One region of the Kitasatospora sp. NPDC088264 genome, then DNA from elsewhere that is predicted to be linked to it. Evidence: riboswitches for the same ligand, from Rfam matches in the RefSeq annotation. Region 1 holds a riboswitch; the other holds the start of a gene.
The links. Region 1 has a riboswitch for cobalamin ahead of AB0O82_RS14390 (peptidase). Riboswitches for the same ligand answer to the same signal wherever they lie in the genome.

Region 1 (5,081 bases):
GGAGCGCTGGTGACCCGCCGCAACGGATTCAACGGAGTCATCGGATTCATCGGCCTCGGCAACATGGGCGGCCCGATGGCCGCCAACCTCGCCGAGGCCGGGCACACCGTGACCGGCTATGACCTGGCACCCGAGGCGCTGCGGAGGGCGGAGGAGGGCGGCGTCCGTCCGGCGCGGTCCGCGACCGAGGCGGTGCGGGAGGCCGACGTCGTCATCAGCATGCTGCCGGCCGGCCGGCACGTGCTGGCCGCCTACGCGGACCTGCTGCCCGCCGCCCGCCCGGGAACGCTCTTCGTCGACTGCTCCACGATCGACGTCGCGGACGCTCGGGCGGCGCACGACCTGGCCGTGACCGCCGGGCACCGGGCGGTGGACGCGCCGGTCTCCGGCGGGGTGGTCGGTGCCACGGCCGCGAGCCTCACCTTCATGGTCGGAGCCGCCGAGCCGGACTTCGAGGCGGCTCGACCGGTGCTGGAGGCGATGGGCCGCAAGGTCGTGCACTGCGGATCCCCCGGAGCGGGGCAGGCCGCGAAGATCTGCAACAACATGATCCTGGGCATCTCGATGATCGCGGTCAGCGAGGCCTTCGTGCTCGGAGAGAGCCTCGGGCTCAGCCACCAGGCCCTCTACGACGTCGCCTCGACCGCCTCCGGCCAGTGCTGGGCGCTCACCACCAACTGCCCCGTCCCCGGGCCGGTGCCGACCAGCCCGGCCAACCGCGACTACGCGGCCGGGTTCGCCGCCGCCCTGATGGCCAAGGACCTCGGACTCGCCGCCGGGGCCGCCGACGCCGCGGGCCTGCCCACGGACCTCGGACGCAGGGCGGCACAGCTGTACGCGGACTTCGCGCAGGCCGACAGCGGCGCCGGCCTGGACTTCTCGGCGATCATCACCACCCTGCGGGAGGACGGCAAGTGACCGGCTACGAGACGATCCTGGTCGAGCGCAAGGGCCGGGTGGGGCTGATCACGCTCGACCGGCCCAAGGTGCTGAACGCGCTCAACACCCTGCTGATGAACGAAGTCGTGCAGGGCAGCAACGGAGTTCGACCGTGACCCGGAGATCGGCGCGCTGGTGATCACCGGCTCCGAGAAGGCCTTCGCGGCCGGCGCCGACATCAAGGAGATGCAGTCGCTCGACTTCGTCGACGCCTACCTCGGCGACTGGTTCGCCGCCTGGGACCGCTTCGCCGCGCTGCGCAAGCCGGTGGTGGCGGCGGTGGCGGGCTACGCGCTGGGCGGCGGCTGCGAGCTGGCGATGCTGTGCGACGTCCTCCTGGCGGCGGACACCGCGAAGTTCGGGCAGCCGGAGATCAAGCTCGGCGTGATCCCCGGCATCGGCGGCTCGCAGCGGCTGACCCGGGCGGTCGGCAAGGCGAAGGCGATGGAACTCTGTCTGACCGGCCGGATGATGGGCGCCGCGGAGGCCGAGCGGGCCGGCCTGGTCTCCCGCATCGTCCCGGCGGGCCAACTGCAGGCCGAGGCCCTGGCGGTGGCCGAGACGATCGCGGCGATGTCCACCCCGGCGGCCGTCATGCTCAAGGAGAGCGTCAACCGCTCGTACGAGACCACGCTCGCCGAGGGCGTGCGCTTCGAACGGCGACTGTTCCACGCCACGTTCGCCACGGCGGACCAGAAGGAGGGCATGGCGGCCTTCGCCGAGAAGCGCCCACCGGAGTTCCTTCACCGCTGACGGTCCGAGCGGTTCGCGGCGCGATGCGGCGGACGATCCCTTGACCGGGACTTCTCCGTCTCGCCATGATGGGCCGTCATGTTGTGACTCCGCCGCTGGGGGAAGTCCGGTTCGAATCCGGCGCTGACCCGCAACGGTAGGCCGCCGATCCGATGTCGGCGGCGAGCCCGAGTACCCGGCGGCGGAGGTGTGTCGTCCCCTCCTCCCGTCGTGGTCTGCGGGCCGGAGCTCCGAGGGCTGCCCGGCTTGTTGCCGCCGTCCTCCGGGCCCCTGCGCGCGGGCCCGGAAAGGCCCACCGTGTCCTCGTTCCGACGCCCCCTGCGCCTCTTCGCGATACCCGCGCTCGCCCTCGCCACCGTCCTCCCGGCGGCCGCTGCCGCCCACGCGGCACCTGCCGCCGCGACTTCGTCCCCGACGGTCCGCCCCGACGCCGCCGCGGGCGGCTGGCTCGCCCGCCAACTCGTCGACGGCGACCACTTCGAGTCCGTCTTCAACGGGACCGCCTACCCCGACCAGGGCCTGACCATCGACGCCGTGCTGGCTTTCGCCGCCTCGCACAGCTCCGACCAGGCCGCTGCGAAGGCCACCGCCTGGCTGGCCAAGCCCGAGGTCATCAGCGGCTACCTCGGCGACGGCATCACCGAGGCCTACGCGGGCGCGACCGCCAAGCTGCTGCTCGCCGTCGAGGTGCGCGGCGGGAACCCGACGGCCTTCGGCGGCGTCGACCTGCCGGCCCGCCTGCGCTCGCTCCAGACCGCCGAGGGCCGGTTCTCCGACCGCTCGCAGTGGGGCGACTACAGCAACGCCTTCGGCCAGTCCCTGGCCGTGATCGCCCTGCACCGCACGGCCGGTGGGGCCCCGGCGACGGCCGTCGACTTCCTCGCCAACAGCCAGTGCGCGGACGGCGGGTACCCGGTCGCCTTCGGCCAGGCCACCTGCGCCAGCGACCCGGACGCCACCGCGCTCGCCGCCCAGGCCCTCGCCGCGACCGGCCGCACCGCCAAGGCCGACGCCGGACTCGGCTGGCTGACCGCCCACCAGAACGCCGACGGCGGCTTCTCGGCCGCCGGGGCCGCCGCGTCCAACGCCAACACCACCGGCCTCGCCACGCAAGCGCTGCTGGCCGGCGGACGCTTCGGGGCCGGCCTCAAGGGCTGGAGCAGCCTGGTCAAGCTCCAGCAGGGCTGCGCCACGGACCCGGGCGTGCGCGGGGCGGTCGCCTACGACGCGACCGGCTTCAACCCGGCCACCGGAGCCCGGGCCACGGCGCAGGCCGTCCTCGGCCTCGCGGGCACCCCGCTGGCCACCCTCTCCGCCGCCGGTGCCCGCCCGGACGCGCCCGTGCCGGCCTGCCCGGCGACCACCCGCTGACCCCGCGAGGAGAGCTCCGATGACCGACACCATGGCGCCCGCGTGCCCGGCCCGCCGCACCCTCGGGTCGATCGCCGCCGCCGCTGCCCTCACCGCCGGACTGCTCGGCGCCTCCGTCGTCCAGGCCCCGCAGGCGCGGGCCGCCGCCTGCGACGGCACCACCGGCGTCACCGTCGTGGTCGACTTCACCGCCGTCGGCGGTGGCATCCAGACCGGCTGCGCACCCGGCGACCCGGCCAGCGGCCTGGCCGCGCTGACCGGCGCCGGGTTCGCGTACACCTTCCACCCGCGCTACCCGGGCTTCGTCTGCACCATCAACGCCCTGCCGACGACCTGCACCAACCCCACCGGCAGCGCCTACTGGTCGTACTGGCACGCCCAGCACGGCGGCCCCTGGTCGTACAGCAACCTCGGCGCGGGCAGCTACAACCCGGCGCCCGGCGACGTCGAGGGCTGGTCCTTCGGCGCCGGCGCCCAGCCGGGCGTCACCGCGCCCTGACCTCCGGAGACACCCCGGTGCCCCGGCCCCTCCGGAAGGGGGGCCGGGGCACCGCGTACCCGTGGCTCAGCTGCCGTGAGATGCCCTCCGGTGGCGGACGAAGCGCTCGACCAGCAGTACGGTGGCGACGGCTGCCACGGTGAACAGCAGCGTGTTGGCCACGATGCCGCCCGTGGCCAGCCAACCGGGTTCCTCGCCGTTAGGCAGCGTGGTGTCGGTGAACAGCCCGCCGATGCCGGTCAGCACCCCTCGTGCGAGGTAGACGGCGGCCAGCGCAGCAAGGCCGACGGGAAGGGTGAGGACGATCGACGCGAGGTAGTAACGCCCGTTCTCCGTCAGCCCGCCCAGGACGGCCAGCCCGCCGACCAAGGCCACATGGCCGCCCGCCACCCATCTGGAAACACCCGTCGGCATCCGTTCCCCCCGTCCTGTCGGTCCGGCGGCGGATCCGTCGGGCCATCGTGGTTCTGTCCCACCGGAGGGGAGGCGATCCGTGGTCGGCTCCCCTCCGGCGCAGTGCGGTCAGCTGCCGTAGCGCAGCGAGACGGTGTCGCCGAGGTGGACCGTGGTGGCCCGGGTGGCGCCGGTGGCGGTGGTGCCGTCCAGGCTGACCTGCCAGGTGGAGGAGCCGCTGTTGGCCGTGCCGTTGATCGCGGTGACGGTGTCGCCGCCGGTGGACGGGGCGACCGAGGTGACGCAGCCGCTCGGGGCGGCGCCGGCGGCCGCGTCGAGGACGTCGCCGAGGGTCGCGGTGGTGCCGGTCGGGGTGAGGGTGGCGGCGCAGACCTTGAGCGCGCCGGTGCCGTCGTCGATGACCAGCGCGAGCTTGGCGGCGGTGCCGGGGACGAAGGCGGTGGCGGCGGCCCAGGCGGGCTCGCCGGTGGTGGTCGGGGTCGGCGGGGTGGCGGTGAAGCCGGCGCCGGCGACGGCGCGCAGGCCGTCGACGGAGGCGTAGGGGGAGGGGGTGGTGTCGGTGGGCAGGTACTTGAAGCCGCCGCCGGGCTTGAACTGCTGGGCGATCAGGAAGTCGACGGGGCTCTTGCCGGTGCCGCTGGTGAAGTCGGTGCCCTGGGGGTTGATGCCGCAGGCGTTGAGGCCGGAGACGGCCCAGCCGTTGGAGTCGGTGTTGACGCCGAACATGGCGTTGAAGGCGCCGGAGGCGGTGAGCTTGCCCTTGAGGAAGTTCTTGGCGGCGACGATCGCCGGGTCGGTGGCGGCGACGCCCCCGGTGCAGAGCGAGGCCATGGCGGCGCCGGTCATGTCGATGTCGCTGCCCTGGGCGAGGGCGTTCGGGTCGCCCGCGGCCTTGCTGAAGTTCCAGCCGCCATCGTTGTGCTGGTTGGCGCGCACCGCGGTGACGGAGGTGTCGAGCAGCGGCTGCGGGACGCGAGGGCTGCCGGCCTGGGTTTTGGCGCCCGCGAGGGCGAGGAGGCCGAAGACGGTGCCGTTGAAGTTGGCGGACGGGCCGTAGTAGCCGGGTTCGGCGGTCTGCCAGTAGGCGGCGAGGTCGGCGACGAGG
Region 2 (5,081 bases), on a different contig from region 1:
CTCCAGGTGGCGGCCGTCCGCCTCTCCCCCGGCGATCACCTCGACGGCCGGGTGCGGGTCGCTACCGCCCCACAGTTCGACGATCGCGAGCCCGTACCGGCCTTCGTCGGCGATCCGCAGCAGTCGCGGCAGCAGGTCCTCGCGCAGGGCGCAGCAGGGGCAGTCGTTCACCAGCGGGACGTCGGCGGCGTCGAACCCGCCTCCCGCGTCGCGCAGTTCACGGTGGACGACGCCCTGCGAGGCCTCCCGCAGGTCATGGTGGAGGACCACCGCGTCCACCGCTGCCGCCGCCAACTCCCGGACGGCGGCGCGGCGTTCGTCGGCGTGCAGTCCGGCGACGACCACCACGGGCAGTTTGATCCCGTCCACGCCGCTCACCAGCTGGCCTTGCGGACGCCGGGCAGGTGGCCGGCGTGGGCGTGAACGCGGAGGTTGACCCGGGAGAGGCCGAAGGCGCGCAGGTAGCCACGGGGGCGGCCGTCGACGGCGTCGCGGTTGCGGATCCGGGTGGCGCTGGCGTCGCGAGGCTGGCGGGCGAGTTCGGCCTGGGCGTCCGCGCGTTCGGCGGGGGCGGTGCCGGGGTGGGCGATGATCCGCTTGAGCTCGGCGCGGCGCTCGGCGTACCGGGCCACGACGGCGCGGCGCTGCTCGTTCTTGGCGATCTTGCTCTGCTTGGCCATCAGACCTTCCCCCCTCGGGCGCGGATGCGGGCGACGGCGGCCTCGATGCCGATCGTGTCGATGGTGCGGATGCCCTTGGCGCTGAGGGTGAGCCGGACGTACCGGCCCTCACCGGGCAGCCAGTAGCGCTTGTGCTGGATGTTGGGGTCGAAGCGACGGCGGGTGCGGCGGTGCGAGTGCGAGATCGCGTTGCCGAATCCGGGTTGGCGGCCGGTGAGTTGGCAGTGGGCGGACATGGGTGCTCCCTGGCGTCCGGGAATGGGCGGGACGGAGCTCACGTTACACCAGATGAAAATGACTTCCATTTCGGTGTACGGTTTCGCCTCAGCCCCGAACACCCCGCCAACCCGGGAGGACACCCATGGCCCGCAGCGAACTGCGCCCCGTCATCAAGCTCCGCTCCACCGCCGACACCGGCTACACGTACGTGACCCGCAAGAACCGCCGCAACGACCCGGACCGGATGGTCCTGCGCAAGTACGACCCGGTCGCGCGCCGGCACGTCGACTTCCGCGAAGAGCGCTGAACCCCGCCCGCCCGACGACCGGCACCGGCCCGCAGCGACGAAACGGCGCCTCCCCCCGGGATCCCGGGGGAGGCGCCGTCGCTGATCGCTGCCGTCGCTGATCGCAGCCGTCGCTACTCGGCGGCCACCCAGCGCTTCTCCACCCGGGCCAGCTTCCAGTAGGCGATCGCCGCGGCCCAGACCACCACGAACAGCCCGGCGATCGCGTAGCCGACGTTGTCCAGCGAGATGCCCGCGATCCAGCCGGTGACCGGGTCGGTCAGATCGAGCTTCTCGTGCAGCACGCCGACCAGTTCGATGGTGCCGATGACGAAGGCCACCGCGATCGACAGCCCAGTGATCGTCAGGTTGTAGTACACCTTCCGGACCGGGTTCGCGAAGGCCCACTGGTACGCGAAGTTCATGAACGTCCCGTCCAGGGTGTCGAACAGGCTCATCCCGGCCGCGAACAGCAGCGGCAGGCAGACGATCGCGTACCAGGGCAGCCCGGCCGCCGCGCCCGACCCGGCCATCACCATCAGGGTGACCTCGGTCGCGGTGTCGAAGCCCAGCCCCAGCACCATGCCCACCGGGAACATCTGCCCGGGCCGGGTGATCGACCGGGTCGCCCGGTTCAGCACCCGGGCCATGAAGCCGCGCGAGTTGAGGTGCTCCTCCAGCTGCGCCTCGTCGTACGACCCGGCCCGCATCGCCCGGAACACCTTGAGTATGCCGAGCAGCGCGGCCAGGTTGAGCGCGCCGATCAGGTAGAGGAACGCGCCGGAGGCCGTCGTGCCGACCATCCCGAGCCACTTGTGGGTGGCCGAGTCGTCGTCCATCAGCGTGCTGGCCAGCTGCGCGCCGCCCGCCACCAGGGCGGCCATCAGCACCACCATCGAGGAGTGCCCGAGGGCGAACCAGAAGCCGACCGAGACCGGCCGCTTGCCGTCCGCCATCAGCTTGCGGGTGGTGTTGTCGATCACCGCGATGTGGTCGGCGTCGAAGGCGTGCCGCATGCCGAGGGTGTACGCGGTGATCCCGAGGCCCACCCCGAAGACCTGGGTGCCGACCGCGTAGTTGTGGGGCGCGACCAGGAAGACGAGCGTCCCGAAGGCCACCACGTGCATGGCCAGGATCACCCCCATCAACCCGGCCGTGCGGACGGTGTCCTCGCGCTTCCAGCGGAACGTGGGCAGCACGGACGGTGTCGCCGGCGCCTCGGCGGCGGCGGTTTCGGGCAGGGTCATTCGGGTCACGCTCCAGCACCTCGTGGAAACACTTCGTGAGATGCCGTGGCCGGTCTCCTGGCTTACGGGGGTCCCGTACCCGCCTTCCCAGGTGCGCGAGGCTCCCAGTGGCGTCGTGGGTACGGACGTCTCTCCATCGTCGACGATCACGATGGCCCGATCACAGTGGCGAGGGCCGCTCCGGACTGGGACCCCTGAGGATCCGTCACCGGTCTTCCCGAGCACCACGGCGGGGAACACCGTAGGGGCCAGGACCCACCCTTGCAAGGCTGCGCACCTGCGCAGGTGTCCAGGATCACAGGCCCCCTCCTGCAACAATGTGCGCATGCATCTCGTACCGGCCGACCGCGCGGGCCACCGCACCATCGACGGACACCGGGTCTGCGAGGCCATCGCCGCGATCGGCGACCCCGCGCACGTCCGCACCTGGGCCGAGCGGTTCTCCCTGCTCGCCGACCCCGGGCGGCTCGCCCTCCTGCTCGCCCTCCACCGGGCCGGCCCGCTCGCCGTCTCCGACCTCGCCGTCGCCACCGGCATGCGCGACCCCGCCGTGTCCCAGGCCCTGCGGCTGCTCCGCACCGCGGGCGTGGTCACCGGGGACAAGGACGGGCGGATCGTGCGCTACCGGCTCGTGGACGAGGCCCTGCGCCCCCTCCTCGACGCGTGCGCCGCCGCCGAACACCACGAGCCCAGCGCGGCCGTCGTCTGACCGGCTCCTCCGGAGGACGCGCCGGGGCCCGGCCGGAGCAACCCTCGAACGCGGTCAGGCCGCCTGGCAGGCGGGGCACCAGAAGAGGTTGCGCGCGGCGTGCTGCTCCGTCCGGACCTCGGTGCCACAGACCAGGCAGGGCATCGCGGCCCGCCGGTAGACGTACACCTCGCCGCCGTGGTCGTCGACGCGCGGCGGGCGGCCCATCGCCTCGGGGGTGTGCTCGGGGCGGACGGTGTCGATCCGGCCCGCGCCGACGCCCTCGTGCATCAGGGCGACCAGGTCGGCCCAGATCGCGTCCCACTCGCCCCGGGTGAGGTCGCGGCCGGCGCGGTGCGGGTTGATCCCGTGGCGGAACAGCACCTCGGCCCGGTAGACGTTGCCCACCCCGGCCAGCACCTTCTGGTCCATCAGCAGCGCGGCGACGGTCGTCCGGCTGGCCGATATCCGGCGCCAGGCGGCCTGCGGGTCGGCGTCGGCGCGCAGCGGGTCGGGGCCCAGCCGGGCGGCGACGGCGTCCTTCTCCGCGCCGGTGACCAGCGCGCAGGTGTTGGGGCCGCGCAGGTCCGCGTAGCCGTCGTCGTTGGCCAGCCGCAGCCGGACCAGGCCGACCGGCTCGGGCGCGGGCCCGGTACCGAAGGCGAAGCCGCCGTAGAGGCCGAGGTGGACGTGCACCCAGGCGCCCTCCTCGAAGCCGAGGAACAGGTGCTTGCCGACGGCTTCGGCCGCGGTGAGCAGCTGCCCGTCGATGGCCTTGGCCTCGTCGGCGAACCGGCCCTGCGGGCTGGACACCTCGACCGGACGGCCGCCGAAGGCCTTCCGGTTCTCGGCGGCGAGGCGGTGGATGATGTGGCCTTCCGGCACGGGCGTCAGCTCCCCCGGGGTGGTTCGACAGGACCCGCACATCATCGCAGCCGGCACCGACACCGCCGGATCGTCGCAGGTCAGCGCACCGGCATGCCCATCAGCCGGGCCAGGATGACGCGGTCCAGCTCGGCGGCGGTGCCAGCCACGTCCAGGTACGAGTTGTCGATGATCGGCAGCCCGGAGTTGTACCAGCCGGCCATCCGGCCGTGGATCCGCGCCACCTCCTCGTCACCGAGCCGCCGGGTGCCGCCGCGCCGGGCGTTGCGGTGCAGCACGGAGTCCAGGCTGGGCAGCAGCACGACCGGGATCATGCCGGGGCCGATGTGCCGCTTCCAGCCGCCGAGGCCGATGGCCGGGCGGTCCGGGAAGACGGCGTCGTCGATGATGCAGGAGATGCCGTTGGCGAGGTAGTTGCGGCAGGCGAAGCCGCAGGTGCGGCGGGCCAGCCGGTACTGCGCCTCGGAGGCGTTGTTCCAGCCGGACTGCGGGTTGGCGAAGCCGGACTGCACCCACTCGCGGACGTCGTCCAGGCTGATGTGCGCGGTCGGGCTGGGCCGGCGCTCGGCCCAGTACCGGGCGACGGTGGTCTTGCCGGCCCCGGCCGGGCCGATCAGCAGGACGGCGATCGGACTGGTGGGCGCGTGCCGCTGCGGCGGGTGGGCGGGGAGTTGCACGGGCGTGCCGGAGGGCAGCACGAAGTGCCCGGTGGACCCGACGGGGACCGGCGCGCCGGGCGCGGGTGCGGCCGGGGCGGGCGCGGCAACAGGAGCGGGAGCGGGCGGCACCGGAGCGGCCGGAACCGGCGGCGCGGCGGCGGGAACAGGAGCCGGAGCGGGCGGCACCGGCGGCGGCACGGCGGCCCCCGACGGCTGCGGCCCCGGCGGAGCGACGGGACGCGGCGGGACCTGCCCACCCCCGGCGTACTGCGTCACGGTCACCTCCCGACACCTCTCAGCGGGGAGACTACACGGCGGCCCGGCGGCGGGCACAGTCCGCCGCCGGGCCGCTGACCAGGCGTCAGCGCGTGGTGAGTTGCTCGGCCAGGGCGCGCAGGGCCAGCTCGTACGAGCCGA

Region 2: another riboswitch for cobalamin. It lies ahead of AB0O82_RS13340 (HoxN/HupN/NixA family nickel/cobalt transporter); the one in region 1 lies ahead of AB0O82_RS14390 (peptidase).

What each region holds. Positions count from the first base shown of each region.
Region 1 covers NZ_JBFBIR010000014.1:132,113-137,193, forward strand. Annotated here, with positions in the region: gene AB0O82_RS14375 (enoyl-CoA hydratase/isomerase family protein) at 1-13, shown strand, start outside; gene mmsB (3-hydroxyisobutyrate dehydrogenase) at 10-918, shown strand; partial or broken gene AB0O82_RS14385 (enoyl-CoA hydratase) at 915-1,692, shown strand; cobalamin riboswitch at 1,769-1,890, shown strand; gene AB0O82_RS14390 (peptidase) at 1,990-3,063, shown strand; gene AB0O82_RS14395 (flagellar hook-length control protein FliK) at 3,083-3,562, shown strand; gene AB0O82_RS14400 (hypothetical protein) at 3,629-3,952, opposite strand; gene AB0O82_RS14405 (hypothetical protein) at 4,085-5,081, opposite strand, start outside.
Region 2 covers NZ_JBFBIR010000013.1:59,433-64,513, reverse strand. Annotated here, with positions in the region: gene AB0O82_RS13360 (GTP-binding protein) at 1-378, opposite strand, end outside; gene rpsN (30S ribosomal protein S14) at 375-680, opposite strand; gene rpmB (50S ribosomal protein L28) at 680-916, opposite strand; gene rpmG (50S ribosomal protein L33) at 1,042-1,206, shown strand; gene AB0O82_RS13340 (HoxN/HupN/NixA family nickel/cobalt transporter) at 1,320-2,432, opposite strand; cobalamin riboswitch at 2,462-2,676, opposite strand; gene AB0O82_RS13335 (metalloregulator ArsR/SmtB family transcription factor) at 2,758-3,141, shown strand; gene AB0O82_RS13330 (DNA-formamidopyrimidine glycosylase family protein) at 3,196-4,005, opposite strand; gene AB0O82_RS13325 (AAA family ATPase) at 4,086-4,946, opposite strand; gene aroQ (type II 3-dehydroquinate dehydratase) at 5,026-5,081, opposite strand, start outside.